Regions from separate parts of the Pseudomonas purpurea genome, predicted to be linked through region 1. Evidence: predicted binding sites of a transcription regulator. Region 1 holds the regulator's gene; each other region holds the start of a gene.

Region 1 (9,853 bases):
ATGTATTTCTCGCCCAACAGGCCAGCAGTGAGAATAGATGCAGTGGAGTCAGTCGGCAGATTATCTACGCGCTTTTCCAGCTGCAACGTCACTCTCCCCGTGAAACTGTCGCGGTCCAGATCGATAGCCGTGACCTTGCCGATCGTCACACCGGCCATGGTCACTTTTGATCTGACCGTCAAACCGGCGATATTGTCGAAATACGCATAAAGTTTATAGCTGTCGTTGCTCGAAACGGGGGACAGTCCACTGACCCGCAGGGCAAGCAACAGTAAAGCCAGGATGCCAGCCAGCAAGAAAAGGCCGACACCGATTTCCAGGGTGCGGTTTTGCATCAGAAATCTCCAAACATCAAGGCGGTCAGAATAAAGTCCAGGCCGAGGATGGCCAACGAGGCATACACCACTGTTTTGGTGGTGGCACGACTGATCCCTTCTGAGGTGGGCTCACAGTCATAGCCTTGGAATACGGCAATCCAGGTCACGACAAAGGCGAAGACAATGCTTTTAATGATGCCATTGAGCACATCGCCATTGAACGTCACGCTGTTTTGCATGTTCGACCAGTAGGAGCCTTCATACACACCCAACCAGTCGACCGCCACCCACGAACCACCCCAGATACCCACCACGCTGAAAATCATCGCCAGCAGCGGCAGGGAAATGAAGCCGGCCCACAGGCGCGGGGCAATGATGTACTTGAGCGGGTCCACGCCAATCATTTCAAGGCTGGACAACTGCTCGGTGGATTTCATGTTGCCGATTTCCGCCGTCAGTGCCGAACCCGCGCGCCCCGCGAACAGCAACGCTGTCACCACCGGCCCCAGCTCACGCAGCAGCGTCAGGGCAACCATCTGCCCTACTGCCTGCTCCGAACCGTAGCTGGAGAGGATGTTGAAGCCTTGCAGCGCCAGCACCATGCCGATGAATATCCCGGAGACCACAATGATCACCAGGGACATTACGCCAACCGAATGCAACTGCTTGATCAGCAGGCCAAAGCCGCCGCCAATGCCGCCACGGCCCAGCAAGGCATGAAACAGGAACAGCGATGAGCGGCCAAGCACCGCGACGCTGTCGATGGCCGCCTGGCCGAATCGACGAACACGTTCAATGAGTGAAGTCTTGCGCATCAGCGCTTCCCCAGAAGATCTGCGCGGTAATCCGTCGCTGGAAAGTGAAACGGCACCGGACCGTCCGGGTCACCGGTCATGAATTGACGAATGCGCGGATTGTCGGAGTCCATCAGTTCGGCCGGTGTGCCCTGCCCCAGCACTTGCCCGTCGCCCACCACATAGAGGTAATCGGCAATGCTCGCGGTTTCGGCCAGGTCATGGGACACCACGATACTGGTGATGCCCAACGCATCGTTCAGCAGACGGATCAGGCGCACCAACACGCCCATGGCGATAGGGTCCTGACCGACGAACGGTTCGTCGTACATGAGAATCTGCGGGTCGAGGGCAATCGCCCGCGCCAGTGCAACGCGGCGCTTCATGCCACCCGACAACTCGTCGGGCATCAAATCAAGGGCGCCACGCAACCCGACAGCCTGCAATTTCAGCAGAACGATGTCGCGGATCATTTCTTCGGGTAACTGGGTATGAACACGCAGCGGGAAAGCGACGTTCTCGAATACATCGAGGTCCGTGAACAGCGCGCCGCTCTGGAACAAAACGCCCATGTGCTTGCGTGCATCGAACAAATCGCTGCGCGACAGCGTCGGCAGGTTCTGGCCATTGACCCAGACCTCACCGCTGCTGGGCCGCAACTGCGCGCCCATCAGGCGCAACAGCGTCGTCTTGCCGCAACCGGAAGGCCCCATGATACCGGTGACCTTTCCGCGCGGAATGCGGATATCGACGTTATTGAAAATGCTCCGCGCACCGCGCTTGAAGGACAATCCCTTCAGCTCGACCGCGTAGGCGTTATCGGCACTCATCTAAACTCCTTGCGATGCAGCCTCTCACTCGGACGCCAAGCTCCCTGACGAGAGCACATGGATCCTGGGCAGGCCGAACTGGCGGCGAACTATAGCATTGCTCATATGAACCGCCCAAGGCCAAAGCCATGTCACATTCAGCAAGGTGACAGGCAAAAAGCCTTCATTTAAAGCCATTATGGAAGGGGTAAAGCCCTGCATGACGAACATGCGTGAGGGAATTGCTCATTACCGCTATAATCGCCGCCTTTTCATCAGGCTATACGATTTCTGACATGAGCCAATCCAGCGACCTGATTCAATCGGCACAACGCACCATCCGCCTCGAACTTGAAGCCGTAGAAGGCTTGTTGTCCCATATCGACGCAGATTTCGTACGCGCTTGCGAGATGATTCTGAACAGCAAAGGCCGCGTGGTTGTCGTCGGCATGGGCAAGTCCGGGCATATCGGCAACAAGATTGCCGCCACCCTGGCCAGCACCGGCACCACTGCGTTTTTCGTGCACCCGGCCGAAGCGAGCCACGGTGACATGGGCATGATCACCCGCGACGACATCATTCTTGCGCTGTCGAACTCCGGCTCGACCAATGAAATCGTCACATTGCTGCCGTTGATCAAGCGCCTGGGTATTCAAATGATCAGCCTGACCGGCAATCCCGAGTCGCCGCTGGCCAAGGCTGCGGAAGTGAACCTCAACGTTCACATCGAACACGAAGCCTGCCCGCTGAACCTGGCACCGACCTCCTCGACCACGGCCGCCCTGGTCATGGGCGACGCACTGGCCGTCGCACTGCTGGAAGCCCGCGGCTTCACCGCCGAAGACTTCGCTTTTTCCCACCCCGGCGGCGCTCTTGGCCGTCGGCTGCTGTTGAAAGTCGAAAACGTCATGCACGCCGGCGAAGAACTGCCACGCGTTCAGCGCGGCACCCCGCTCAAAGACGCGCTGATGGAAATGACCCGCAAGGGCCTCGGCATGACCGTCGTACTGGAAGCCGACGGAAAACTCGCCGGGATCTTCACCGACGGCGACTTGCGCCGCACCCTGGACCGGACCATCGACGTTCACAGCACCACCATTGATGACGTCATGACCGCTCATGGCAAGACCGCTCGCGCCGATATGCTCGCAGCCCAGGCCCTGAAAATCATGGAAGACAACAAAATCAGTGCGCTGGTAGTGGTCGACAGCGAAGATCGCCCGGTCGGCGCCCTGAACATGCACGACTTGCTGCGTGCGGGAGTAATGTAATGACTGCGGACCTTCTGCAACGCGGCAAACAGATCAAACTGGCCGTCTTCGACGTTGATGGCGTACTGACGGACGGACGCCTGTACTTCCTGGAAGACGGCAGCGAGTTCAAGACGTTCAACACCCTGGACGGCCAAGGCATCAAGATGCTGATGGCAACCGGCGTGACAACCGCCATCATCAGTGGCCGCAAGACCCCGGTGGTCGAGCGCCGGGCGAAAAACCTCGGCATTCCTCACCTGTATCAAGGCCGAGAGGACAAACTGGTGGTACTTGACGAGCTTCTGGCACAACTGGGCCTAAGCTATGAACAGGTTGCCTACCTCGGTGACGACCTGCCGGACCTGCCGGTGATTCGCCGTGTCGGCCTGGGCATGGCCGTTGCCAGCGCTGCCAGCTTCGTCCGCGAACACGCCCACGGAATCACCCAGGCTCGCGGTGGCGAAGGCGCGGCTCGCGAGTTCTGCGAGCTGATCCTGCGCGCCCAAGGCAACCTTGAAGCGGCCAACGCCGCCTACCTGTGAGCCACCTATGCTGAGTAAAAAGATTCGCAACTTTCTGATGTTCGCCGTCATCGCTGCGCTGTTCGCAGCGGTGGGGTACTGGAACATCAGCCCGGAGCGCTTCCTCGAGAAGCCTGTGGTCAAAGTCGATGAAAATGCGATCGACTATTACGCAATCAACGCCTACAGCCTGCAGTTCCTGCCCGACGGCGGCCTGCAGTATGAGATGACTTCCGACAAGGTCGAGCACGTCCAGGCCAGCGAGATCACCCTCCTGACCAACCCCGACCTGCAGATGTACCGCGGAACCGTGTACCCCTGGCATATCCAGAGCAAACGCGGCGAAGTCAACCCGGACGGTACCGAAGTCGAGCTGATCGACTCGGTGCGCATTGCGCGCACCGACGAAAAAAACCGTGAAACCATCATTACCAGCAGTCGCATGACCGTATTCCCGCAACAGCAATATGCGCAGACCCAGCAAGCCGTTAGAATCGACGGCGCTGGTGGTGTATCGACTGGTAACGGAATGAAAGCGTATTTGAAAGAAAGCAGGATACACCTGCTATCGAACGTAAGAGGACAGTATGAGGCTCGTTAAAACCCTCCCTATTTTGCTCAGTCTGGGCGCAGCACTGGGAAGCGTGAGCGCCTGGGCTCTGCCGAACGATAGCCAGCAACCTATCCGCATTCAGGCTGACGATGCTCAGCTTGATGACAAGCAAGGTATTGCCACCTACAAAGGTGACGTCATCATCACCCAGGGCTCGATGAAGGTCACCGGCAACACCGTGACCATCACCCGCACCCCGGCCGGTGACATCGACGTCGTGACCTCGGTAGGCAACCTGGCCTATTTCGAGCAGTTGCAGAAGCCGACGGATACAAAACCCGTCCAGGGCTATGCGGTGACCATCCAGTACCACGCAGCGCAAAACCGCGTTGTACTGATCGATCGGGCCAAAGTAATCAACGACGGCAACACCACCGAAGGCGAGAAAATCGTCTACGACACGGTCAAGCAGGTCGCCAACGCTGGCCGCGCCAATGGCAGCGCAGTGACCGCGCCACGTCCGCGGATCGACATGGTCATCCAGCCGAAAAAGAAAACCGACGAGCAGAAGGCCCAGTAATGGCAACTCTGAAAGCTCAGCATCTGGCCAAGAGCTACAAGAGCCGCCAGGTCGTGCGCGATGTCAGCCTGTCCATCGACAGCGGCCAGATCGTCGGCCTGCTTGGCCCTAACGGCGCCGGCAAGACCACCTGCTTCTACATGATCGTCGGCCTGGTTCAGGCCGATCAGGGCCGCGTGCTGATCGACGACCTGGACGTCAGCCACCAGCCGATGCACGGCCGTGCTCGCGCCGGTATCGGCTATCTGCCGCAAGAAGCGTCGATCTTCCGCAAACTCTCGGTCGCCGACAACATCATGGCCATCCTCGAGACCCGCAAGGAACTCGACAAGGCCGGTCGTCGCAAGGAGCTGGAAAGCCTGCTGCAGGAATTCCACATCAACCACATCCGCGACAACCTCGGCATGAGCCTGTCCGGTGGCGAACGCCGCCGCGTGGAAATCGCCCGCGCCCTGGCCACTGCCCCGAAATTCATCCTGCTCGACGAACCGTTCGCCGGCGTGGACCCGATTTCGGTAGGCGACATCAAGCAGATCATTCACCACCTCAAGGCCAAGGGCATCGGCGTCCTGATCACGGACCACAACGTCCGCGAAACCCTGGACATCTGCGAAACCGCCTACATCGTCAACGATGGCCAACTGATCGCCGAAGGCGACTCTGCGACCATCCTGGCCAACGAACTGGTCAAGGAAGTGTACCTGGGCCACGAGTTCCGCCTGTAAGCGCCGAGGTGCTTGACCCGTTACCGGAGCGCCCCCCCTCAATAAAACCAGCAGGTTTTTATTGATACGGCGCTTAGGGCATCCCCACGCCCTCAGTTCCTCAGCCTTGGGCGACGCGGCCTGGCGCAATGAAAATTTAAAATGCTTTAATTGTTACAGCGCTCTAGGCAAACACTTCAGTTTCGGGCATATAATTTGCTTAAGTTTGGCGCTCCGGCGCCCTTGTAGTGGATGGCGCATGTGCGCCGGCGAATAAGGTGTTAAGCCCCTGCCATGAAACCATCGCTAGTCTTGAGAATGGGCCAGCAGCTGACGATGACACCGCAGCTGCAACAGGCCATCCGCCTGCTCCAATTGTCGACCCTGGACCTGCAACAGGAAATCCAGGAGGCACTGGAGTCCAACCCTATGCTCGAACGCCAGGAAGAAGGCGAGGATTTCGATAACGCCGACCCCATGGCGGACAACATCGAGCAAAAACCCAATACCGACATTACAGAGCCCTCCTACCAGGAAACCGCCCCCACGGTGGACAACCTCGAGGAAGGCGAGTGGAACGAACGCATTCCCAACGAGCTCCCGGTCGACACAGCCTGGGAAGACGTCTACCAGACCAGCGCCAGCAGCCTGCCAAGCAACGATGACGACGAGTGGGACTTCACCACCCGCACATCGGCCGGCGAGAGCCTGCAAAGCCACCTGCTCTGGCAATTGAACCTGGCGCCGATGTCCGACACCGACCGCCTGATTGCCGTCACCCTGATCGACTGCATCAACAATCAGGGCTACCTGGACGAAACCCTCGAGGAAATCCTCGAAGCCTTCGACCCGGAGCTGGACATCGAACTGGACGAAATCGAAGCCGTCCTGCATCGCATCCAGCAATTCGAGCCGGCCGGCATCGGCGCGCGCAACCTGGGCGAGTGCCTGTTGCTGCAATTGCGCCAACTGCCCGCCAAGACCCTTTGGCTGGCCGAGGCCAAGCGCCTGGTCAGCGACTACATCGACCTGTTGGGCAGCCGCGATTACAGCCAACTGATGCGCCGCATGAAGCTCAAGGAAGATGAGCTGCGCCAGGTCATCGAACTGGTGCAGAGCCTCAACCCTCGACCGGGTTCGCAAATCGAGTCCAGTGAAGCCGAATACGTGGTTCCCGACGTGATCGTGCGCAAGGACAACGAGCGCTGGCTGGTGGAACTGAATCAGGAGTCGGTGCCGCGCCTGCGAGTCAATCCGCAATACGCAGGCTTTGTTCGTCGCGCCGACACCAGCGCCGACAACACCTTCATGCGCAATCAGCTGCAAGAAGCGCGCTGGTTCATCAAGAGCCTGCAAAGCCGCAACGAAACCCTGATGAAAGTCGCCACCCAGATCGTCGAGCACCAGCGCGGCTTTCTCGAATACGGCGATGAAGCCATGAAACCGCTGGTCCTGCACGACATCGCCGAGGCGGTCGGCATGCACGAATCGACGATTTCACGGGTAACCACGCAAAAGTTCATGCATACCCCACGAGGTATTTATGAGCTGAAATACTTTTTCTCCAGCCACGTCAGCACCTCCGAAGGCGGCGAATGCTCGTCCACGGCGATCCGCGCGATCATCAAAAAACTGGTTGCCGCGGAAAATCAGAAAAAGCCGTTGAGTGACAGCAAGATCGCTGGTTTACTGGAGGCACAAGGCATTCAGGTAGCCCGCCGCACCGTCGCCAAGTACCGCGAATCCCTTGGGATCGCGCCTTCAAGCGAACGCAAGCGGTTGATGTAAGGGCCACGCCACCGCGTTCCAGGGTGTGTTCGGAAATTCGCCATCAGGCAATTCCCGGACACAGCCTAGTGACAGGCTAACCAGCCTGCCGCCTTATGCACTGGCAACGAAGGAGAAGCTGTATGCAAGTCAACATCAGTGGACACCAACTGGAAGTGACCGAACCCCTGCGCGCCTACATCGGTGAGAAACTCGACCGACTGGAACGCCACTTTGACAAGATCACCAATGTGCAAGTGACGATGGCTGTCGAGAAACTGAAACAGAAAATCGAAGCCACGCTGCACATCCACGGTGGGGAAGTCGTCGCCAACGCAGAACATGACGACATGTATGCTGCGATCGACCTGCTCACGGACAAGCTGGACCGCCAACTGAAAAAGCATAAGGAAAAGCAACAGAGCCTGCTGCAAGGCACTGGTCGCTAACACTCCCCCCACATGATCCGACTTGAAAACATCCTGACCCCCGGCCGTTCACTCGTGAACGTGCCGGGCGGCAGCAAGAAACGCGCCCTCGAACAAATTGCCAACCTGATCGCCCGTGAAGTGCCGGATCTGGAGATGCAAGATGTCTTCGAGAGCCTGATTGCCCGTGAAAAACTCGGTTCAACCGGTTTTGGCAACGGCATCGCCATCCCGCACTGCCGCCTCAAAGGCTGCGAGTCGCCCATCAGTGCACTGATGCACCTGGACGCTCCTATCGATTTCGATGCCATCGACGGCGCCCCGGTCGACCTGCTGTTTGTATTGCTGGTCCCGGAAGCCGCCACCGATGCGCACCTGGAACTGCTTCGCCAGATCGCCAGCATGCTTGACCGCAAGGATGTGCGCGAAAAACTTCGCAGCGCCGCGACAAATGAAGCCCTGTACCAGGTTGTCCTGGAAGAGCAAAACGGTCGGTAACCATGCGCTTGATCATCGTCAGTGGCCGCTCCGGCTCAGGTAAAAGCACCGCCCTCGATGTACTCGAGGATAACGGCTACTACTGCATCGATAACTTGCCCGCCGGCCTGTTACCTGAACTTGCCGAACGCGCACTGATCCACACCGAACTGGCCCAGCCGCTGGTGGCGGTTTCAATCGACGCACGCAACTTGCCCAGCCACCTGTCGCGCTTTCCCGAGTTACTCGCGGAAGTGCGCAGCCGCCACATTCAGTGCGACGTGCTGTACCTGGATGCCGACGAAGAGACACTGCTCAAGCGCTTCTCGGAAACCCGCCGTCGCCACCCGCTGAGCAGCGCCAATCGCTCGCTCGCCGAAGCCATCAATGACGAAACCAATCTGCTGGGGCCGATTGCCGACCTCGCAGACCTCAAGGTCAATACCACCAACCTGAACCTGTACCAGCTACGCGATACCATCAAGTTGCGACTGCTGAACCAGCCTGAGCCCGGCACAGCATTTCTGGTTGAGTCCTTTGGTTTCAAGCGCGGAATGCCGGTCGATGCCGACCTGGTGTTCGACGTACGCTGCCTGCCCAACCCGTATTGGAAACCCGAGCTGCGCGACCAGTCGGGGCTGGACCTTCCCGTGGCCGAATACCTGGCCGCCCAACCGGATGTCGAGGAAATGTTCCAGGACATCTCCAGCTACCTGCTTAAATGGCTGCCACGGTTCGCCGCCAGCAACCGTGCTTACGTCACCATCGCCGTTGGCTGCACCGGCGGGCATCACCGATCCGTCTACCTGACCGAACGTCTGGGCCAGGCCCTGCAAAAAACCCTGAAGAACGTCCAGGTCCGCCACCGCGACCTTAGCTAAAGGATTCACACCGCGATGCCCGCTCTGGAAATTGAAATCATCAACAAACTGGGCCTGCATGCCCGCGCATCGGCAAAATTCGTCGGCGTCGCAGGTCAGTTTCCCTGCCAGATCAGAGCCGGACGCACGCCGGAATCCATGGTCGATGGCAAAAGCATCATGGCAATGATGATGCTGGCCGCCGGTAAAGGCACCCGAATCCACTTGAGCACCGAAGGTGAGCAAGAACAGGAAGCGCTGGATGCGCTGGTGGCATTGATCAATAACTTCTTCGACGAAGGCGAGTAACCCCCGCTATCTTTTGGCAAGGCGGACCTCTGTGGCGAGGGAGCTTGCTCCCGCTGGGCCGCGAAGCAGCCCTGCCACCGCGATGTATCAAATACACCGTATACGCTGATCTCACGACTGCTACGCAGCCGAGCGGGAGCAAGCTCCCTCGCCACAAAAGCAGGTCATCAGCCCAACGCCGTGTCCATCACCATCATCAGGCAAAACCCGGCCATCAGCCCGAGGCTGGCGAGTTTGTCGTGACCGTTGCGCCGCGACTCGGGAATGACTTCGTGAGTCACCACCAACAGCATCGCCCCGGCCGCCAAGGCCAACCCCAGCGGCAAGAGCATCTCGGCCAGGCTCACCAGCCACGCGCACAGCAACGCGAACACCGGTTCCACCAGGCCTGAGGCGGCACCGATCAGGAACGCCTTGACCCGCGACATCCCCGCCCCGGCCAACACCAACGCAATCACCAAGCCTTCCGGCACATCCTGCA
Region 2 (9,853 bases), 2.8 Mb from region 1:
CCGCTGGATTCGCAACAGATCCTGATCGAGCAACGTGGCCAGCAGTACATCGACGTTGACCTGAACGAAACCCTGGACTGGGCACCGGTTCGTGCTCGCGTACAGAAAGGTATTCGTAACTCCAACATCATGGCCATCGCACCAACCGCGACCATCGCCAACATTACTGGCGTATCGCAGTCGATCGAACCGACCTATCAGAACCTCTACGTGAAATCGAACCTGTCGGGCGAATTCACCGTGATCAACCCGTACCTGGTTCGCGACCTCAAGGCTCGCGGCCTGTGGGACTCGGTCATGATCAACGATCTGAAGTACTACGACGGTTCCGTGCAGCAGATCGAACGCATCCCGCAAGAACTCAAAGAGCTCTACGCGACCGCATTCGAAGTGGACACCAAGTGGATCGTTGACGCGGCCAGCCGTCGTCAGAAGTGGATCGACCAGGCTCAGTCGCTGAACCTGTACATCGCCGGCGCATCGGGCAAGAAGCTCGACGTAACCTACCGCATGGCTTGGTACCGTGGCCTGAAAACCACTTACTACCTCCGCGCTCTGGCCGCGACCAGCACCGAGAAGTCGACCATCAACACCGGCAAGCTGAACGCTGTTTCCAGCGGCGGCAACCACGGTGACGACTCGGTCCTGGCTGCTCCAGCCGGTCCTGCGCCAGTGCCGAAGGCCTGCGCCATCGACGAGCCGGATTGCGAAGCTTGCCAATAAGCTGAGCTGGCAGGCGCCGCAAGGCGCTTGCTCGAAAACCCCCGACCGGTCCTCTGGATTGTCGGGGGTTTTCTTTTGTCTGGAGGAATAGCGGTGGCCGTTCAGGCCTCATCGCGAGCAAGCTCGCTCCCACAGGTGACCGAGATCGGTCAGAGAATTACGATCAACTGTGGGAGCGAGCTTGCTCGCGATGGCGTCAGCACAGACAACCAAAACCGATTAATTGCCCTAAATCCCGGCCACAAAAAACCCCTCTTTCGAGGGGCTCTTTGTGTATCGCTACCCGCCAGCCAACATCAGGCCATCTGAATGATGGTCTGCATGATGGTGCTTTGAGTGGAGATAGTCTTGGCGTTGGCCTGGTAGTTACTCTGCCCCTTGATCAGGTCGACCAGCTCGTTGGTCAGGTTGACGTTGGAGTCTTCCAGGGAGTTGGACTTGATCGAACCCAGGGTGCCGGTTTGCGGGGTGTCGTACGCCGCAAAACCGGAATCGTAGGTTTGCTTCCAGTTGGTGCCGCCCGCCGGTTGCAGGCCTTGCTCGTTGGTGAAGCTAGCCAGGGAGATCTGACCGATCGCCTTGGATTTGCTGTTGCTGAAGTTGGCGAACAGCGTACCGGTGCCGTCGATGGTCAGGTTGGTGATCTGGCCAGTGGCATAACCGTCCTGGGTCGCGGTCGTACGGTTGGTGTCGGTGTTGAACTGAGTGGTTTTGGTCAGGTCGTTGCTCACGCCCGTGGCATTGCCTGCCGCGCCGTTGGCCTTCCAGACACCGTTGGTGACTGTACCCGGCGTCCAGACACCTGGCCCCATGACGATGGAGTTGTTGGCGACAGTGAACGGGGAGCCAGTTGCCGGCACCGGAGGCGCGATCCCCAGCAGCTTGCCATCGGAACCGAAGGTCATTGTCATCGGTGCCTGGTTGCTTGGTACCGCAGGAATGACCGGAGGCCCCGGGATGGCAGCGACCGCAGGCGTATAAGCACTACCATTGGGGTTACGGCCATCAACCAGCGTGTAGGTCTGCCAGCTGTTTGCACCGGTCTTGACCACATACTGGTCCATTCTGTGCTCGTTGCCCTGGCTGTCAAAAACCGGGGTGCTGAACATATCGGTGTAAGTCGCGAGCTTGCTCGGATCGAACGGCGTGGCAACCGGATCGATGTCTGGCTCCGTCGAGCTCAGGTTGATGCTGGCCGAGATCGCGCTGGTGGTCTTCGGCGCCAGGTTCGACTGATCGATTTTCAGGTCGCTGAGAACACCGTTCATGATCTTGCCGCTGGCATCCACACCGTAACCTTGCAGGCGAGCGGTGCCCGCACTGTTGGTGATGAAGCCATCCTTGTCGACCTTGAAGGTACCGGCACGGGTGAAGGTCAGCGAGCCGTTGTCGCTCAACACAAAGAAGCCCGAACCCTGGATACCCATGTCCAGTACGTTACCGGTGTTGTTGACGTCGCCCTGCGTGAACTGCTGGGAAACGTTGGCCAGGCGCACACCATTACCAATGGTCTTGCTGCCAGTACCCAGCTTGGTCGCCGAGTAAACATCTTCGAATTCTGCGCGGGACGATTTGAAACCGGTGGTCGCGACGTTGGCGATGTTGTTGCCGGTCACGTCCAGCTGTTTGTTGGCTGCATAGAGACCGCTAAGGCCGATATTGAAAGACATAATCCACTCCTTGTTGCCGCGTTAGCCGGCTCTATATACCAATGGTTTGAACTTTGGACAGGGCAATAGGGCCCAGGCCTGCGAGGTTGAGCATCATCTCCCCCCCGTTCTGACTCATCGTCACACTATTGACTGTTGCCGGCAGGTAGGTCACCAGCGAGGTATTTTTGTCATCGATCTTGCTGTTCGCCGCGAAGGTGTACGTGCCCGGCTGAACCTTGACGCCGGCCGAATCGGTACCGTCCCAGACGAAACTGGCGGAACCGGCCTTCTGACTGCCCAGATCGATGGTCTTGACGGTCTTGCCGTCCTTGTCGGTGATTTTCACCGTGACGCTGGCCACCGAGCTCGGCACCGAGATCGAACCGGTGAGGCTCTTGTTCGGATCGACCTGGGCCTTGTCGGTCTGGGCAATCACCGAGCGACCAACCAGCGACGAGGCCTGCAAGGGCCTGCGACGACTTGAACGAGCCGGAGATCGAGTTCACCGAGGTGTTCAGGGTCGTGATGCCTTCCAGGCTGCTGAACTGCGCCAACTGTGCAACGAATGCACTGTTGTCCTGCGGATCGAGCGGGTTCTGGTTTTTCAGCTGGGTCACCAGCAGTTGCAGGAACGAGTCCTTGCCCAGCGACTTGCTACCGGTCTTGCTGTTGGTGGCCGCAGCCAGGCCGTCAGCGCTGGTGGTGGCCGGCGTCTTCTGCGAAGAAGCCGCCAGAATGTCCTTGAGACTCGGCGCGGTGGTGGTATCGGTAATACTCATCTGAGTCGCCCCTTATCACTGACCGAGGGTCAGGACCTTCTGCATCATGGTTTTGGCGGTGTTCATCATTTCCGCGTTCGTCTGGAAAGAACGACTGGCGGAAATCATGTCGGCCATTTCTTCGACCACGTTGACGTTCGGGTAGTAGACGTAGCCCTTGGCGTCGGCGGCCGGATGGTTCGGCTCGTAGCGCGCTTCAAGGTTGCTCTGGTCTTCGACCACGCCCAGCACCTGCACGCCCTGGCCGGCGGCGTCCTGGTTCTGGAACAGCGAATTGCTGCCGCCGCTTTGGCCGCCCTGGAACATGGTGGCGAACACCGGGTGACGGGCGCGATAGGTCTGATCGATGCTCGAAGAGACGGTCTCGGCGTTGGCGATGTTACTGGCGACGGTGTTCAAGCGAGTGGTCTGGGCACTCATGCCACTACCGGCAATATTGAAAACACTGGATAGAGACATGAATTACTCCCCGCGCAGGGCTGAAACCAGCCCTTTGAATTTGCTGTTGAGCAGCGTGAAGCTGGCCTGGAAGCCCACTGCGTTTTCCGCGTAGTTGGACTGTTCCAGTTGGGCGTCCACGGTGTTCTGGTCGATCGACGGCTGCATCGGCGTGCGATACATCAACGACTCGTCACCATTGCCCAGGCCTTGCGCTTCGATATGACGGTTATTGGTCATGTTCAAAGCGATAGTGCCGTTCTTGTGCTTGTCGTTCTGTGCGGCCAGCACAGCCGAGAAGTCCAGATCCCGAGCCTTATAGTTCGGGGTGTCGGCGTTGGTGATGTTGTTGGCCAGGACTTCGGCGCGCTGTGCGCGAAAGCCCAATGCCTTTTCATGGATACCGAGCGCTTTATCGAAGCTGATGCTCATGTCGGAAACCTTCGGGTGACCTGATTTTTCGTAACCTGAACATAGCAAGTGGCGTGCCAGTTTTTAAAACCCCATAAACCGGGGCTTTGCGGGCAGCGGCAACGCGGCAATGCCAGAAAAGCGGCAACCGTTTTCCGTCGCCTGCCGCTTTTCTGCCGCCTCTCCCTGGCAATGACAGCTCTTGGAGCCAGCTCGGCGCCTACCAAAGCGTGGTGATCTTGCAGGCAAAAAAAACGGGAGCCCCTGAGGACTCCCGTTTTCATGCAACACCCGTTATCGGCGAATCACTTCGCCTGATAGATGATCCCAGGGCTGCATTGCACCATCTGGTAGTGATCCGGCAAACCGTTCAGCGCCTCGGAAGCACCAAGGAACAGATAGCCACCCGGCTTGAGCGTGCTGTGGATGCGCATCAGGATGTCTTTCTTCACCTCGGCGGAGAAGTAGATCAGCACGTTGCGGCAAAACACGATGTCGAACTTGCCCAGGCTGGCGTAGCTGTCCAGCAGGTTGAACGAGCGAAACTCGACGCGGCTCTTGATCGGCGCCTTCACCGCCCAGCGCCCCGGCCCTTTCGGGTCGAAGTAACGCTGCAAGCGCTCCGACGACAAACCGCGACCGATGGCCAGGCTGTCGTACTCGCCGGTCTTGCAGTTGTTCAACATCGTGCCGGACAAATCGGTGGCAACGATCTGCACACCCATTTTCAGCTGACCCATGTTGACGCGCTCGAACTCGTCGATCGACATCGACAGCGAATATGGTTCCTGCCCCGACGAACACGCCGCCGACCAGATCCGCAAACGCTGGCCAGGGCTGGCCTTGATCGCTTCGGGCAGCACCTTGTTCTTGAGCACTTCAAACGGATAGGTATCACGAAACCACAGGGTTTCGTTGGTCGTCATCGCGTCCACAACCATCTCGCGCAAACCACTGCGCGGCTGGGTCTGGATGCGCTGAACCAACTCACCCAACGATTTGATGCCTTGCTGTTCCATCAGTTTGTTGAGACGGCTCGACACCAGATACTGCTTGTTTTCACCGAGCAAAATGCCACAGGCTTTTTCCAGAAACACCCGGAACTGTTCGAAATCCAAATTACCCGTAGACAAAGATGCCGCCTCTTAAATCGTATTGACCGCCAAGGGCAAAGGCCCTTTAGCTGTTGTCTGCTGCTTTGATCCGGGCGACTACCCGGGATGCCAGGTCATCAGGACGGAATTTGGCAAGGAAGTCATCGGCACCGACCTTCTTCACCATCGCCTGATTGAACACACCCGACAACGAAGTATGCAGGATGATATGGAGCTTTTGCATGCGTGGGTCGTTGCGGATCTCGGCCGTGAGGGTGTAACCATCCATTTCGGGCATTTCGATGTCGGAGATCATCATCAAGAATTCCTCTTCCGGCTTCTTGCCCTCGTCGACCAGCTTGCGCAGGTAATCCAGCGCTTGCCGACCGTCGTTCAACGCAACAACATCCACACCCACCGTTTGCAGGCAACGCGTGACCTGCTTGCGCGCCACCGACGAGTCATCGACCGTCAGCACCCGCAGGGAAACCGCTTTGTTCTGCGTCTCGACATCCACTACGCCGACCGAAATCGCTTCCGAAGTGGGCGCCACTTCCGCCAGTATCTTTTCAACGTCGATGATTTCGACTAACTGATTGTCCACTCGAGTCACAGCCGTCAGGTAGTGATCGCGTCCGGTGCCCTTGGGCGGCGGATGGATCTCTTCCCAGTTCATGTTGACGATGCGCTCGACCGACCGAACCAGAAAACCCTGAGTCTTGGTGTTGTACTCCGTGATGATCACGAAGGGATTGCTTTGGTCCTGCAAACCGCCGGACCCGGTCGCCATCGCCAGATCGAGAATCGGAATGGTCGCCCCACGAATATTCGCCACACCGCACACGACAGGACTGGATTTGGGCATCACGGTCAGCTTGGGGCATTGCAGCACCTCGCGTACCTTGAACACGTTGATCCCGTAAAGCTGCTGGCCGTCGAGACGGAACAACAACAGCTCCAGGCGATTCTGCCCTACCAGTTGCGTGCGCTGGTTTACCGAATCCATTACACCAGCCATGCCCAGACTCCTACACCAACACCTAAGTTCCGACGCACATTCATTGCTAAACGGCACGGGGCTTGCTTTTTAACTGTCATGAACGCAAAAACGACATTTTCCCGACGCCTGACATCCACCTGCCGCAAATGGCTGTGCGCAGTATCAGCCGTCTGCCTTTTCAACGCTGGCAGCCCTGCCCTTGCTGACTCGGTTACCTTGCCTGATCTACTTATCGGCGTCACTCAGGGCTTTCTTGAATTCACCGTAGAGGACTATCTGGCCACCAGTCAAACCGAGGGCCGCTACGAAATCGAAGTCAACCAGCTCGACCCGCGCCTGCGCATGCCACTTTGCGACAAGGAATTGACAGCCACCCTGGAGAGTCCGGCCAGGCCATTGGGACGGGTAACCGTGAGGGTTCGTTGCGACGGCGCCTCACCCTGGACAGTCTTCGTGCCCGCTCAAGTCCGCCTGTTTCGGGAGATTGTCACGACCACGCGCCCCCTCAAGCGCGCCGGCATCATCGAGCCCCAGGATGTTGCATTGCGTGAGCGTGATATCAGCCTGATCAACCAGGGCTACCTGACCTCTGTCGATCAGGCCATCGGGCAAAAACTTGTCCGACCAATGGTCACCGATCAGGTCATTACGCTGGTCCATCTGGAACAGGCAGAAGTCATACGCAAGGGTGATCAGGTCGTCATCACCGCCCGCAGCGGGACACTCAGCGTGCGGATGCCTGGCGAAGCGCTGTCCAATGGAGGGATGAGCGAACAGATTCGAGTGAAAAACCTCAACTCGCAGCGTGTGATCAAGGCCCAGGTCATCGCACCGGGCCAGGTGGAAGTGGCCATGTAGGGCTCTTTGTTGGTGAAGAAGTGGCGCGCCACTCGACTGTTCCCTAAACTGTGGCGCATACCGGGCAACCGCTGACGCCTGCACGCTCACTGATAAATGAGCCTAAAGTTTTTCCGGGTATGGCCGAAAACATGGCAAGCGTCCAAATACCCAGAGGTTTTCATCATGGTCATCGATTTCAGCCGTTTGCATAACGCCCCCAGCACACTCACCGGTAGTACGCGTACCAGCGCCAACAAGGAAACCGCCGAGACCGGCAAATCCGCGCCGCTGAATACCCCGGCCGAACAGGCCAGTACCGTCAAAAGCGGGGAATCGGTACACCTCAGTAATGAGGCTCAACAGTTGCAGAAGGTCACTGACAAGCTGCGCGATCAACCTGCCGTCGACAAAGCCCGCGTGGCAGAGTTGAAAGCAGCGATTGCCGATGGCAGCTATAAAGTCGACAGCAACCGTGTAGCCAGCAAACTGCTCAACTTCGAAGCCCAGCGCTAGGCAAAGGCCTGCGCCAGGCTTTTGGACGCTTAAAACCCAAGGCCAGCCATGCACGACACTAATTTACTGCAGTTGATCACCGACGACTTTGCTCCAGCTCAACATTTGCTGGAGTTGTTGCAGACCGAATCCCTCGCCCTGCATGGTCGCGACATGCCGCTGCTGGAAGAAATTCTGGCGCAAAAACAGGCATTGATCATTCTGCTGGAGCAGCATGGTCGCAAGCGCAGCGAGATTCTCCAGAGTCTCAACCTGCCCACCGATCGCACCGGCCTGGAACAACTGGCCGAGCACTCCAGCATTGGCGACGAACTGCTGTCCCAGAGCGATGTACTCAATCAGCTGCTGACCGACTGCAAGATCGCCAACGAACTCAACGGCCGCTCGATCCAGGTCCAGCAAGCCACGACCGCCAACCAGCTGAAAATCCTCACCGGCGGCGAACCCCCTGCCCTTTATGATGCTCGCGGCTCAACCGCCAAAATGGCGAAACCGCGCCCGCTCAGTCAGGCTTGAAATCCGCAATGAACGCGCCCTATCAAGGCGCGAAACATGCTGGCAAAATGCTGGCTTCTGCGTGTCGTCGTATTTTGTCTGGAGATTGATAAACCGTGTTCAACGCCTTAAACGCGGAAGATGCTCCGCAGCCACCCAAGGTGCTTACCACGCCTCTGGAAATCGCCGGCAACCTGCGGCAGCTGCAAGAGAGCCATGATCCCCTGATCATCACTTTCCACGAGCGCAGCCAGCGCTTCCAAAGCTACCTGGTCGATGTGGACCGAGACGGCAACATGCTCGCCCTGGACGAAATGATCCCTCGCGACGGTGAACGTTTCCTGCTTGCAGGTGAACCCTTCCGGGTTGAAGGCTTTCATGATGGCGTGCGTATTGCCTGGGAATGCACCGGAACACTGACCATCGACGAGTCCAACGGCGGCCGCTGCTACCGTGGCACCCTGCCCGATGAAGTGGTCTACCACCAGCGTCGCAATGCCTTCCGCGCAGCCTTGAAACTGGCGCAACTGGTGAACATCGAACTCAGTGGCGAAAAACTCAAGGCCCCAATCAGTGGCAAGCTGCTGGATATCTCGGCTACGGGCTGCAAGCTGCGCTTCGAGGGCGACATTTCGGATCGACTGCAACTGGGCCAGGTCTATGAGCGCTTTATCGCAGCCCTGCCATTTGGCAGCATGACCGCTCCGGTCGAGCTGCGTTACCTGCACTTCGAAGAAAAAATTTCCACCACCTTCGCTGGCGTGCGCTTTCACAACATGAGCGGCCTGGTGCAACGGCAAGTGGAACGCTTCGTCTATCAGCTACAACGCGAAGCACGCCGCTTCGATAAAGACGACGATCTCTGACCGGCAGCCAGACATGAAAACGGGCAATCCCTTTGGGGGATTGCCCGTTTTTCGTTCTAGGGCCTGGCCTCGGTGAAGCTTTGCGTGCGCTCAGGCTTCGGCTCTTCAGGATTCGCCGGCGGATCAGGCTCAAGCTCAGGATCAGAATTAAGGGGGCCCTGCATCTGATCGTGCACGACCTGCTCGTCGACACGCGGATCAAGTGCGGCCACCAGTGGAGAGCTGGACATGCTGTCCGGCATGGCCACATGGTGCAGTGGCGCATCGTCGACCTGATGCAGATTGGTCACGGCCTTCGGCCGGATGCGCCAGACCAGCACCAACGCAAAGAAGCTGAAAAACGCGTAAAGCATCTGGCTGCCAAACAACTTCATCAGCACCCCCGCCGCCAACGGTCCGATGCTCGCCCCCACGCCGTAAGTCACCAACAACATCGCGGTCAGCGAGACCCGACGGTCGCCCTCCACATGGTCGTTGGAGAAGGCCACCGCCAACGGATAGAGGCAGAACTGCACCAGCGAACACAGGAACCCGGCAACGAACAGCACCTCCAGCGGCACCTGCGGCAGAATCGCCAACGGCAATGCCGCCACTGCCAGGGAAAACGCAAAGCAGCGAATCAGCAGTGCGCGATCATAGCGGTCCGATAACCAGCCCAGCGGCCACTGCACCACCAACCCGGCAAAGATGCAGCTACCCATGAACAAGCCGACCTGCTCGGTGCTCAGCCCTTGCTGAGACGCATACAACGGCGCCAAACCGTAAAAGGAACCGACAATCAACCCGGCCCCGAGCACCGTACTCAGCGACTGCGGCACACGCTTGATGAAGAAGCGCGGCTCCATCGGTGCCGGGTGCAAAGGCGCCGGGTGAATCCGTCGGGTCAGCGCCACTGGCACCAGGCACAGTGCAAAACACAGCGCGACCAGCATCAGCAGTTCGAGCCCCAGGGAGGGGTGCATGACCAGAATCAACTGCCCCAGCACCAACCCCAGGTAGGAAGCGATCATGTAGCCGCTGAACACCAGGCCGCGTTGCTTGG
Region 3 (9,853 bases), 1.3 Mb from region 1:
CGGCCGACTACATCAAAGCCGTGCGCGAGCGCATCGACGGCCGCGACCTGACGCTGGTGTTCGAACCGGGCCGCTTCATCGTCGCCAACGCCGGCGTGCTGCTGACCCAGGTCGAGTACCTCAAGCACACCGAACACAAAGACTTCGCCATCGTCGACGCCGCCATGAACGACCTGATCCGCCCGGCGCTGTATCAGGCCCTGGATGGACGTCACCGCCGTGCGCCCGCGTGAGACACAAGCTCGCGCCTACGACATCGTCGGGCCGATCTGCGAAACCGGTGATTTCCTCGCCAAGGATCGTCAACTGGCGCTGGAAGAAGGCGACTTGCTGGCCGTGCATTCGGCCGGCGCCTACGGGTTTGTCATGAGCTCCAACTACAACACGCGCGGCCGTACCGCCGAAGTGTTGGTGGACGGTGATCAAGCATTTGAAGTGCGTCGCCGCGAGACGGTAGCCGAGTTGTTTGCTGGCGAAAGCCTGCTGCCGGAGTAAAACCATGCTGCTGCGTTTTACCAAGATGCACGGCCTGGGCAATGACTTCATGGTCCTCGACCTGGTCAGCCAGCACGCGCACATCCTGCCCAAGCACGCAAAGCTTTGGGGCGACCGCCACACCGGTGTCGGCTTCGACCAGTTGCTGATCGTCGAGGCGCCGAGCAACCCGGACGTGGATTTCCGTTACCGGATCTTCAACTCCGACGGCTCCGAAGTCGAACAGTGCGGCAACGGTGCGCGCTGCTTTGCGCGCTTCGTGCTCGATAAACGCCTGACCACCAAACGGCAGATCCGCGTCGAAACCAAAAGCGGCGTGATCGAGCTGGATGTGCGCAATGACGGGCAGATCAGCGTCAACATGGGCGCGCCGCGCCTGGTGCCGGCCGACATTCCGTTCGTGGCCGACGAGCAAGCCTTGAGCTACCCGGTCGAGGTCGACGGCCAGACCGTCGAACTGGCGGCAGTATCCATGGGCAACCCGCACGCGGTGCTGCGCATCGATGACATCAACACCGCGCCGGTGCATGAGCTGGGGCCGAAAATCGAACACCATCCGCGCTTTCCGGCGCGGGTCAATGTCGGTTTTCTCCAGGTCATCGACCGAAGCCGTGCGCAGTTGCGCGTCTGGGAACGTGGCGCCGGGGAAACCCAGGCCTGCGGGACCGGTGCCTGCGCAGCGGCAGTGGCCGCGATCAGCCAGGGGTGGATGGATTCGCCGCTGTTGATCGACCTGCCTGGCGGGCGTCTGTCCATTGAATGGGCGGGCCCTGGCCAACCGGTGATGATGACCGGCCCGGCAATGCGCGTATACGAAGGACAAGTACGTCTTTGAGTGAGCAAAACCCATGACTGATCAGCCTCAGGTTCCAGCCCCACAGCCCGACGAACTCCTTGGTGAAAGCCTGGAGGCGGCGGCCGTTGCCGCGTACCTGGAGGCTCATCCGGATTTCTTTGTCGACCACGAAGACCTGCTCGCAACATTGCGCCTTCCGCATCAGCGCGGCGACACCGTGTCGCTGGTGGAGCGGCAGATGAAGATCCTGCGCGAACGCAACATCGAGATGCGTCATCGCCTCTCGCACCTGATGGACGTGGCACGGGACAACGACCGACTCTTCGACAAGACCCGCCGCCTGATTCTCGCGCTGATGGACGCCAGCAGCCTGGAAGACGTGGTCATCAGCGTCGAAGACAGCCTGCGCCAGGACTTCCAGGTGCCCTTCGTCAGCCTGATTTTGTTCAGTGACGAGGCCATGCCGGTCGGTCGCTGGGTCAGCAGCGCCGACGCGCACAAAGCCATCGGCGGCTTGCTGTCGGAAGGCAAAAGCGTCAGCGGCAGCCTGCGCGAACATGAGCTGGACTTTCTGTTTGGCGAAGAACAACGCCAACAGATCGGCTCCACCGCCGTGGTCACCCTCAGCCACCAGGGCTTGTACGGCGTGCTGGCCATCGCCAGCCGCGATCCGCAGCATTACAAAAGCTCGGTGGGCACGCTGTTCCTGAGTTACATCGCAGAAGTCATGGGCCGCGTGCTGCCACGGGTCAATACCTCGCTGCGCTCGGTACGCTGACCGTGGAACGGCACCTGGACGCCTACTGCGAGCACCTGCGCAGTGAGCGCCAAGTGTCGCCACACACCTTGCAAGCCTACCGCCGCGACCTGGACAAAGTGCTGGCGTGGTGCGAAAAACAGAACGTCGCCAGTTGGGCCGCACTGGACATCCAGCGCCTGCGCAGCCTGATCGCGCGCCTGCATGCCCAGGGCCAATCCTCGCGCAGCCTGGCGCGACTGCTGTCGGCGGTGCGCGGGCTCTATCACTACCTGAACCGCGAAGGCCTCTGCGACCACGACCCGGCCAATGGTCTGACACCGCCCAAGGGTGAACGTCGCCTGCCCAAAACCCTCGACACCGACCGCGCCCTGCAACTGCTCGACGGCGCCGTGGAGGACGACTTCCTGGCCCGTCGCGATCAAGCCATCCTGGAACTGTTCTATTCCTCCGGCCTGCGCCTTTCCGAGCTGACCGGGCTGAACCTTGACCAGCTCGACCTGGCCGACGGCCTCGTGCAGGTGCTCGGTAAAGGCAGCAAGACCCGCGTGCTGCCGATCGGCAAAAAGGCCCGCGAAGCCCTCGACCTGTGGCTACCGCTACGGGCCATGACCAACCCGGCGGACGACGCGGTGTTCGTCAGCCTGCAAGGGCGGCGCCTCGGGCCACGGGCGATTCAGGTGCGGGTCAAGGCAGCAGGCGAGCGTGAATTGGGGCAAAACCTGCACCCGCACATGCTCCGGCACTCCTTTGCCAGCCACTTGCTTGAGTCCTCCCAGGATCTGCGCGCGGTGCAGGAACTGCTCGGCCACGCAGACATCAAAACCACGCAGATCTACACCCACCTGGATTTCCAGCACCTGGCGACGGTCTACGACAACGCCCACCCACGGGCCAAACGCATCAAGGGCGGTGACCAATGACCCTCCAACTGATCACGTTCGACCTCGACGACACCCTGTGGGACACCGCACCGGTGATCGTCAGCGCCGAGGCCGTACTGCGCCAATGGTTGACCGAACACGCAGTGAACCTGGGTGGCGTGCCGGTAGAGCATTTGTGGGCGATTCGCGAACGGGTACTGGCCCACGAGCCGAGCCTCAAGCACCGCATCAGCGCACTGCGCCGACGGGTGTTGTTCCACGCACTGGAAGAGGCCGGTTACGACCACCAGCAGGCGTCCGACCTGGCCGAGCAGGGTTTTGAAGTGTTTTTGCAGGCACGGCACCAGCTCGACATTTTCCCCGAAGTGCAGCCAACCCTGGAGGTTCTCGCCAACCAGTACGCCTTGGGCGTAGTCACCAACGGCAACGCCGATGTGCGACGCCTGGGGCTGGCGGACTACTTCAAGTTCGCGCTGTGCGCCGAGGATATCGGCATCGCCAAACCCGATGCGCGGCTGTTTCATGAAGCATTGCGGCGCGGCGGTGCGAGCGCCGAAACCGCGGTGCATATCGGCGATCATCCCGGCGATGACATTGCCGGCGCCCAGCAGGCGGGGTTGCGAGCGATCTGGTTCAACCCGACGGGCAAGGACTGGGAAGCGGATCGGTTGCCGGATGCAGAAATCTGCAGCCTGACCGAGCTGCCGGCGCTGTTGGCGCGCTGGAACGCGGCTTAGGCCTGACCACAAACCTGTGGGAGTGGGTCGGGCGGCGTTCCGCTTGCTCGCGAATGCGGTGGTTAGCCAGCATCTATTTTGAATGTGCCGGCCTCTTCGCGAGCAAGCTCGCTCCCACATGGACCGCTCCAGGGCCAACCTTTTCTTCGCCCATGAAAAAGCCCGCAGCGACGGCGGGCTTTTTCAGCAAGCAAGTAACGGACGCTTAGATAGGCCGGCTGCCGTACTTGTTATCAGGCTTCTTGGGAGGATCGGCGACCACATTGGCCTCCACTTCCTGCACCTTGCCGCCTTTGGCCAGGAACTCTTCCATGGCTCGTGCCAGAGCATCGCGCTCCTTGTTCTTGGCTTCGACGCTCGGCAGCTCATCGACCGATACCGCAGCCTTGGCCTTGCCTTTGGCGGTCGGTGCCGGGGCATCGCCACCGTCGTCTTCAGCAACGTCTTCCGCTGCTGCTTCCAGACCTTCCTCGGCCTCGTCTTCGTCGCCTACTTCGAGGTCGTCGTTTTCCAGATCATCGTCGCTCATGTTGTACCTCATGACTTGCGAAAAGCAGATTAGTTATAGCCCAGCTTCGCCGTCTGTCGACGGCTGCCGGAAAAAATTCAACAACCACTGGTGACCAGCGGTTTATGCCCCTTCACCGTGCACGGTGGCGAGGACTTTACGAGCACCGCCTCGATCACGATGCTCGCCCAGATAAACACCTTGCCAACTGCCTAACGCCAGTCGGCCCGCCGTAATCGGCAAGCTCAACTGACAGCCCAGCAAACTGGCCTTGAAGTGCGCCGGGAGGTCGTCCAGGCCTTCGTCGTTATGCTCATAGCCAGCCGAACCTTGTGGGATCAGCCGATTGAAAAACCGTTCGAAGTCGCGACGTACCGCCGGATCGGCGTTCTCGTTGATGGTCAACGACGCCGAGGTATGCTGCAGCCACAAATGCAACAGACCGACCCGGCATGCCTTGAGTTCAGGCAGGCCGGCGAGTAACTCGTCCGTTACCAGATGAAAGCCCCGGGGCCGTGCCCGCAGGGTTATCAGAGTCTGTTGCCACATACAGTTCTCCGCACGTTCGGCGCGCATTCTAGCGCGCTCTGGGAAAAAACAAAGGGCCTAATATTCCTGCAATGGTGTAAGCCATTGACCCATGAAATGTGCCTGCCGCAAACACGCCATAAGGTGCGGGGAAAAACCTTTCAGTGGTTTCCTCAGTGACAAATCACAGGCGAAAAAATGCCCGGCGAACCGGGCATGATTTTTTATGCGAACTTACAGGTTGTAGCCGCGCTCGTTGTGTTGAGCCAGGTCCAGGCCCACCGCCTCTTCTTCTTCGGTAATGCGCAGGCCCATGACGGCATCCAGCACCTTGAGAATGATGAAGGTAACAATCGCGGTGTAGATCACCGTGAAGCCCACGCCTTTGCACTGAATCCAGACTTGCGCGGCGATGTCGGTCACGGTGCCGAAGCCTCCCAGTGCCGGGGCTGCGAACACACCCGTGAGGATGGCGCCGAGAATACCGCCGATACCGTGCACGCCGAAGGCGTCCAGCGAATCGTCATAACCCATTTTGCGTTTCAGGGTTGTGGCGCAGAAGAAGCACACCACGCCTGCGGCCAGACCAATCACCAGTGCACCCATCGGGCCCACGGTGCCGGCGGCCGGCGTGATCGCCACCAGACCGGCAACCACGCCCGACGCGATACCCAGTGCACTCGGTTTGCCGTGGGTCAGCCACTCGGCAAACATCCAGCCCAGGGCGGCGGCGGCGGTGGCGATCTGAGTCACCAGCATGGCCATGCCGGCAGTGCCGTTGGCGGCGGCGGCGGAACCGGCGTTGAAGCCGAACCAGCCGACCCACAGCATAGCAGCGCCCATCAGGGTGTAACCGAGGTTATGCGGGGCCATCGGCGTGGTCGGGAAGCCTTTGCGCTTGCCCAGTACCAGGCACGCTACGAGACCCGCAATACCGGCATTGATGTGCACCACGGTGCCGCCCGCGAAGTCGAGCACACCCCAGTCGCCCAACAGCGAACCCGGACCGCTCCAGACCATGTGCGCGATCGGCGCATAAACCAGGGTGAACCACACGCCCATGAACACCAGCATTGCGGAGAACTTCATCCGCTCGGCGAACGCACCGACGATCAGCGCCGGGGTGATGATCGCGAAGGTCATCTGGTAGGTGACGAATACCGCCTCGGGGAACAGCGCCGCAGGGCCGGTAATGCTGGCAGGCGTGATGCCGGCAAGGAACGCCTTGGCGAAGCCGCCGACAAAGGAATTGAGGTTGACGACGTTCGCTTCCATGCCCGTCGTGTCAAACGCCATGCTGTAGCCATAAAGGAACCACAGGATGGTGATCAGACCGGTAATGGCAAAACACTGCATCATCACCGAAAGAATGTTTTTGGACCGCACCATGCCGCCGTAGAACAACGCGAGGCCAGGAATGGTCATGAACAGCACAAGGGCAGTAGAGGTCAACATCCAGGCGGTATCGCCGGAATTGAGGACTGGAGGCGCCACCGGATCTGCCGCCATGGCCAGGCTGGGCATTACGATGGACAACAGGGCTCCTAGCCCTGCGAATTTACGCAGAGTCATATTGTTTTCTCCTGGGGCGTTGGGTTTGGCGGCTTAGATTGCGTCGGTATCGGTTTCGCCGGTACGGATGCGAATAGCCTGTTCCAGATTGACCACGAAGATCTTGCCGTCACCGATCTTGCCGGTGTTGGCCGCCTTGGTTATCGCCTCGATCACCCGATCAAGATCCTTGTCGTCAATGGCGACATCGATCTTCACCTTGGGCAGGAAATCGACCACGTATTCCGCGCCGCGATACAGCTCGGTGTGACCCTTCTGCCGGCCGAAGCCTTTGACTTCAGTAACGGTAATGCCCTGCACGCCGATCTCGGACAACGACTCGCGTACATCGTCCAGCTTGAACGGCTTGATGATGGCAGTGACTAGCTTCATGAAACTCTCTCCCGAATTGGTGGACTTGCCCCAGGAAAACAAACCCGACTCAAGTCTAAGCGCAGTGCCTGGCTTTGTAACGCGTCGTCGCCAACGCCCGCTAACCGTTCCTGACGAAACACTTCCCCTCCGTGCGCCGCACTGCATTTGTCACGGCGGCTGCATCAGTGCATGGGTCACCAGGGGCTAAGCAGAAAGCTTGCCATCTCGCGAAAAACCTCTGTTTTCAATCCCTTGGTCGCGGCCATCATCGCCATCATCCAAATGCTCTCGCCGATACGCACAACAACGGTGCGCCATCGCCGGACAACATGCGCGAAAAGCGTGCAACCGCCTCTGCGTCAATGACTATAGACACTGCGTGATACACTGCCGGCCATTGTTTCCAGGACATTTCCCATGCTCGCGCCCAAAGACCTCCTCGACGCCCTGAGCGGCCACGCCTCTCGCCTGTTCAGCGGCGAAACCCCGCTGCCACGCGCCGAAATCGAAAGCCAGTTCAAGGCCCTGCTGCAAAGCGGCTTCAGCAAACTCGACCTGGTGAGCCGCGAAGAGTTCGACAGCCAGATGGTCGTCCTGGCGCGCACGCGGGCACGCCTGGAAAGCCTTGAGGCGAAGGTCGCGGAGCTGGAAGCGAAACTGAATCCACCCGCCGCCGAGTGACCCTTTTTGTTGTGGGAGCAAGGCTCGCCCGCGATAACGTCGGAACGACTTTCAAGTCGTTCCATCCAGGCCACGCCCCACAACAGTTAATGCCCGTACACCGAACAATCGGTCCTCGCGAACTCCTGATCGCAACATCCTGCGCACATTTCGCAGTACGTCCTCGGCACTAAACCGCCGCCCCGCAACTACCCTTCAAAAACCGCAGGAAGCGGCTCTCGCCTCATCAAGGAATGATCATGTCTCTGGCCATCGTCCACAGCCGCGCCCAGGTTGGCGTGGAGGCGCCTGCCGTTACTGTCGAAGTGCATTTGGCCAATGGCTTGCCGGCGCTGACCCTCGTCGGGCTGCCCGAAACAGCGGTCAAGGAAAGCAAGGATCGGGTGCGCAGTGCGATTCTCAACTCGGGTTTCCAGTTCCCCGCACGGCGCATCACGCTGAATCTCGCACCCGCGGATTTGCCCAAGGACGGTGGGCGATTCGATTTGGCGATCGCGATGGGCCTGTTGGCAGCCAGCGTGCAAGTGCCGACCCTCGCGCTCGAAGACGTGGAGTTTCTGGGCGAGTTGGCGCTCTCCGGCGCGGTTCGACCGGTGCGGGGCGTGTTACCCGCCGCACTGGCGGCGCGCAAGGCCGGGCGTACGCTGGTGGTGCCTCGGGCCAATGCCGAAGAGGCCTGCCTGGCCTCGGGGCTGACGGTGATCGCGGTCGACCACCTGCTGGAAGTGGTCGCCCACTTCAACGGCCATACACCCCTTGCACCGTACGTGTCCAGCGGCTTGCTGCATACCAGCAAACCCTATCCCGACTTGAATGAAGTTCAGGGGCAGTTCACGGCCAAACGCGCCTTGCTGATCGCCGCGGCGGGGGCTCATAACCTGTTGTTCAGCGGCCCGCCGGGTACCGGCAAAACCCTGCTCGCCAGCCGCTTGCCGGGGCTGTTGCCGCCCCTGGCAGAACAGGAAGCGCTGGAGGTGGCGGCCATTTTGTCGGTGGCCAGCCATGTGCCGCTGAGCCACTGGCCGCAGCGACCGTTTCGCCAGCCGCACCATTCGGCCTCAGGCCCGGCGCTGGTCGGCGGCGGCTCAAAACCACAACCGGGGGAAATCACCCTCGCCCACCACGGTGTGCTGTTTCTGGATGAATTGCCGGAGTTCGACCGCAAAGTGCTGGAGGTGTTAAGAGAGCCGCTGGAGTCCGGCCAGATTGTGATCGCCCGGGCCCGCGACCGCGTGCGGTTCCCGGCGCGCTTTCAATTGGTCGCCGCGATGAACCCCTGCCCCTGTGGATATCTTGGTGAACCAAGTGGGCGCTGCCGCTGCACGCCAGATCAGATTCAGCGCTATCGCAACAAACTCTCAGGCCCGCTGCTGGACCGCATCGACCTGCACCTGACCGTCGCCCGTGAAGCCACGGCCCTGAACCCGGCACCACAACCCGGCGATGACACCGCCAGCGCGGCGATCATCGTGGCCAAGGCGCGAGACCGGCAACAGCAACGCCAGGGTTGCGCCAATGCCTTCCTCGACCTGCCCGGCCTGCGTCGCCACTGCACGTTATCCACAACCGACGAAAACTGGCTGGAGACGGCATGCGAGCGGCTGAGCTTGTCGCTGCGCGCCGCCCATCGCCTGCTCAAAGTCGCGCGCACGCTGGCAGACCTTGAACAGGTGGAGGGGATCAGTCGAGAGCATCTGGCGGAAGCGTTGCAGTACCGGCCGACAAGCGCATGAACTCATCACTCGGGTCTATTCCCAGCAGCAACCCCGCCACTTCCATCACCTCACCCAGCGCCACCGCTGCCGCTTCGGCAGACGGTTGCAACAACAGGTCATCGGCGTAGCCCATGGCCTGGGCGAACAGTTGTCGTGCCGTGCGTTCGGATGACGCGCAGCGAAACACCCCCGCGACCACGCCACGTTCAATAAGGCCACCCAGCATGCCCTGCCACTGGCTGTTGACGACCAGATACGCCGCCGCCAACTCCGCGTCATGCATCGCCTCATCCCAGGCATCCAGCCACAATGCCCAGCCATCGTCGGCCGAAGCAGGCAGGCAATCGGTCAAAAACCCCAGCAGCGCCTCACGTGGCGCAGCGTCGGCGATCGAGGCACGGGCCTCTTCAAGCTGTTCGTTGGCAAACCGCACAAAGGCTTCACGGCGCAGTTCTTTCCAGTCGCTGAAGTAGTGATAAACGTGGCTGCGGGACAACCCGGCGTGTTCGGCCAGGTCACGGGTGGAAACATCGGCGAAACCCTTGCTGCGAAACAACTCCAGGGCGGCGGCGATGATCTGGTCTTTGCGGTCGGTACGCGACATGGACAAATTACCTCTCAGCGCCCACAGATGGATGGCGCTTGCATTTTGAGCGATCGCTCAAGGATACTTGAGCAGTCGCTCAATAGTAGCGTTAATCGTCCATTCGGTGCACTCATGTCAGCCGTTACCCCGCAAATCCTGATCGATGAAAGCCAGAAAATCGGTCAGCAATCCGCCAGCCAGACCCTCAAGGCCATTGCCAAAGCCTATCCCGGCAAACTG

The links. Region 1 encodes sigma-54, which starts transcription at its own class of promoters, with help from an activator protein. Its sites were predicted from a motif close to ANTGGCATNNANNTTGCTNT; they were not measured.
Region 2: the regulator sigma-54 is predicted to act here: its motif matches at 4,066-4,085, upstream of flgB (flagellar basal body rod protein FlgB).
Region 3: the regulator sigma-54 is predicted to act here: its motif matches at 6,837-6,856, upstream of glnK (P-II family nitrogen regulator).

What each region holds. Positions count from the first base shown of each region.
Region 1 covers NZ_CP150918.1:1,052,371-1,062,223, reverse strand. The annotation lists gene mlaD (outer membrane lipid asymmetry maintenance protein MlaD) at 1-335, opposite strand, end outside; gene mlaE (lipid asymmetry maintenance ABC transporter permease subunit MlaE) at 335-1,132, opposite strand; gene AABM54_RS04740 (ATP-binding cassette domain-containing protein) at 1,132-1,941, opposite strand; gene AABM54_RS04735 (KpsF/GutQ family sugar-phosphate isomerase) at 2,217-3,191, shown strand; gene AABM54_RS04730 (HAD family hydrolase) at 3,191-3,715, shown strand; gene lptC (LPS export ABC transporter periplasmic protein LptC) at 3,723-4,295, shown strand; gene lptA (lipopolysaccharide transport periplasmic protein LptA) at 4,282-4,827, shown strand; gene lptB (LPS export ABC transporter ATP-binding protein) at 4,827-5,552, shown strand; gene AABM54_RS04710 (RNA polymerase factor sigma-54) at 5,826-7,319, shown strand; gene raiA (ribosome-associated translation inhibitor RaiA) at 7,442-7,747, shown strand; gene ptsN (PTS IIA-like nitrogen regulatory protein PtsN) at 7,760-8,224, shown strand; gene rapZ (RNase adapter RapZ) at 8,227-9,084, shown strand; gene AABM54_RS04690 (HPr family phosphocarrier protein) at 9,100-9,372, shown strand; gene AABM54_RS04685 (ZIP family metal transporter) at 9,540-9,853, opposite strand, start outside.
Region 2 covers NZ_CP150918.1:4,211,203-4,221,055, forward strand. The annotation lists gene AABM54_RS18875 (ribonucleoside-diphosphate reductase subunit alpha) at 1-723, shown strand, start outside; gene flgE (flagellar hook protein FlgE) at 1,020-2,393, opposite strand; partial or broken gene flgD (flagellar hook assembly protein FlgD) at 2,425-3,154, opposite strand; gene flgC (flagellar basal body rod protein FlgC) at 3,170-3,613, opposite strand; gene flgB (flagellar basal body rod protein FlgB) at 3,617-4,024, opposite strand; gene cheR (protein-glutamate O-methyltransferase CheR) at 4,309-5,136, opposite strand; gene AABM54_RS18905 (chemotaxis protein CheV) at 5,183-6,115, opposite strand; gene flgA (flagellar basal body P-ring formation chaperone FlgA) at 6,194-6,955, shown strand; gene flgM (flagellar biosynthesis anti-sigma factor FlgM) at 7,121-7,450, shown strand; gene AABM54_RS18920 (flagellar protein FlgN) at 7,499-7,966, shown strand; gene AABM54_RS18925 (flagellar regulator YcgR PilZN domain-containing protein) at 8,062-8,811, shown strand; gene AABM54_RS18930 (MFS transporter) at 8,868-9,853, opposite strand, start outside.
Region 3 covers NZ_CP150918.1:5,658,649-5,668,501, forward strand. The annotation lists partial or broken gene lysA (diaminopimelate decarboxylase) at 1-495, shown strand, start outside; gene dapF (diaminopimelate epimerase) at 500-1,330, shown strand; gene AABM54_RS25600 (DUF484 family protein) at 1,344-2,069, shown strand; gene xerC (tyrosine recombinase XerC) at 2,072-2,971, shown strand; gene AABM54_RS25610 (HAD-IA family hydrolase) at 2,968-3,669, shown strand; gene sutA (transcriptional regulator SutA) at 3,875-4,198, opposite strand; gene AABM54_RS25620 (secondary thiamine-phosphate synthase enzyme YjbQ) at 4,301-4,726, opposite strand; gene AABM54_RS25625 (ammonium transporter) at 4,940-6,277, opposite strand; gene glnK (P-II family nitrogen regulator) at 6,311-6,649, opposite strand; gene AABM54_RS25635 (accessory factor UbiK family protein) at 7,049-7,312, shown strand; gene AABM54_RS25640 (YifB family Mg chelatase-like AAA ATPase) at 7,552-9,045, shown strand; gene AABM54_RS25645 (TetR family transcriptional regulator) at 8,993-9,631, opposite strand; gene AABM54_RS25650 (ABC transporter six-transmembrane domain-containing protein) at 9,746-9,853, shown strand, end outside.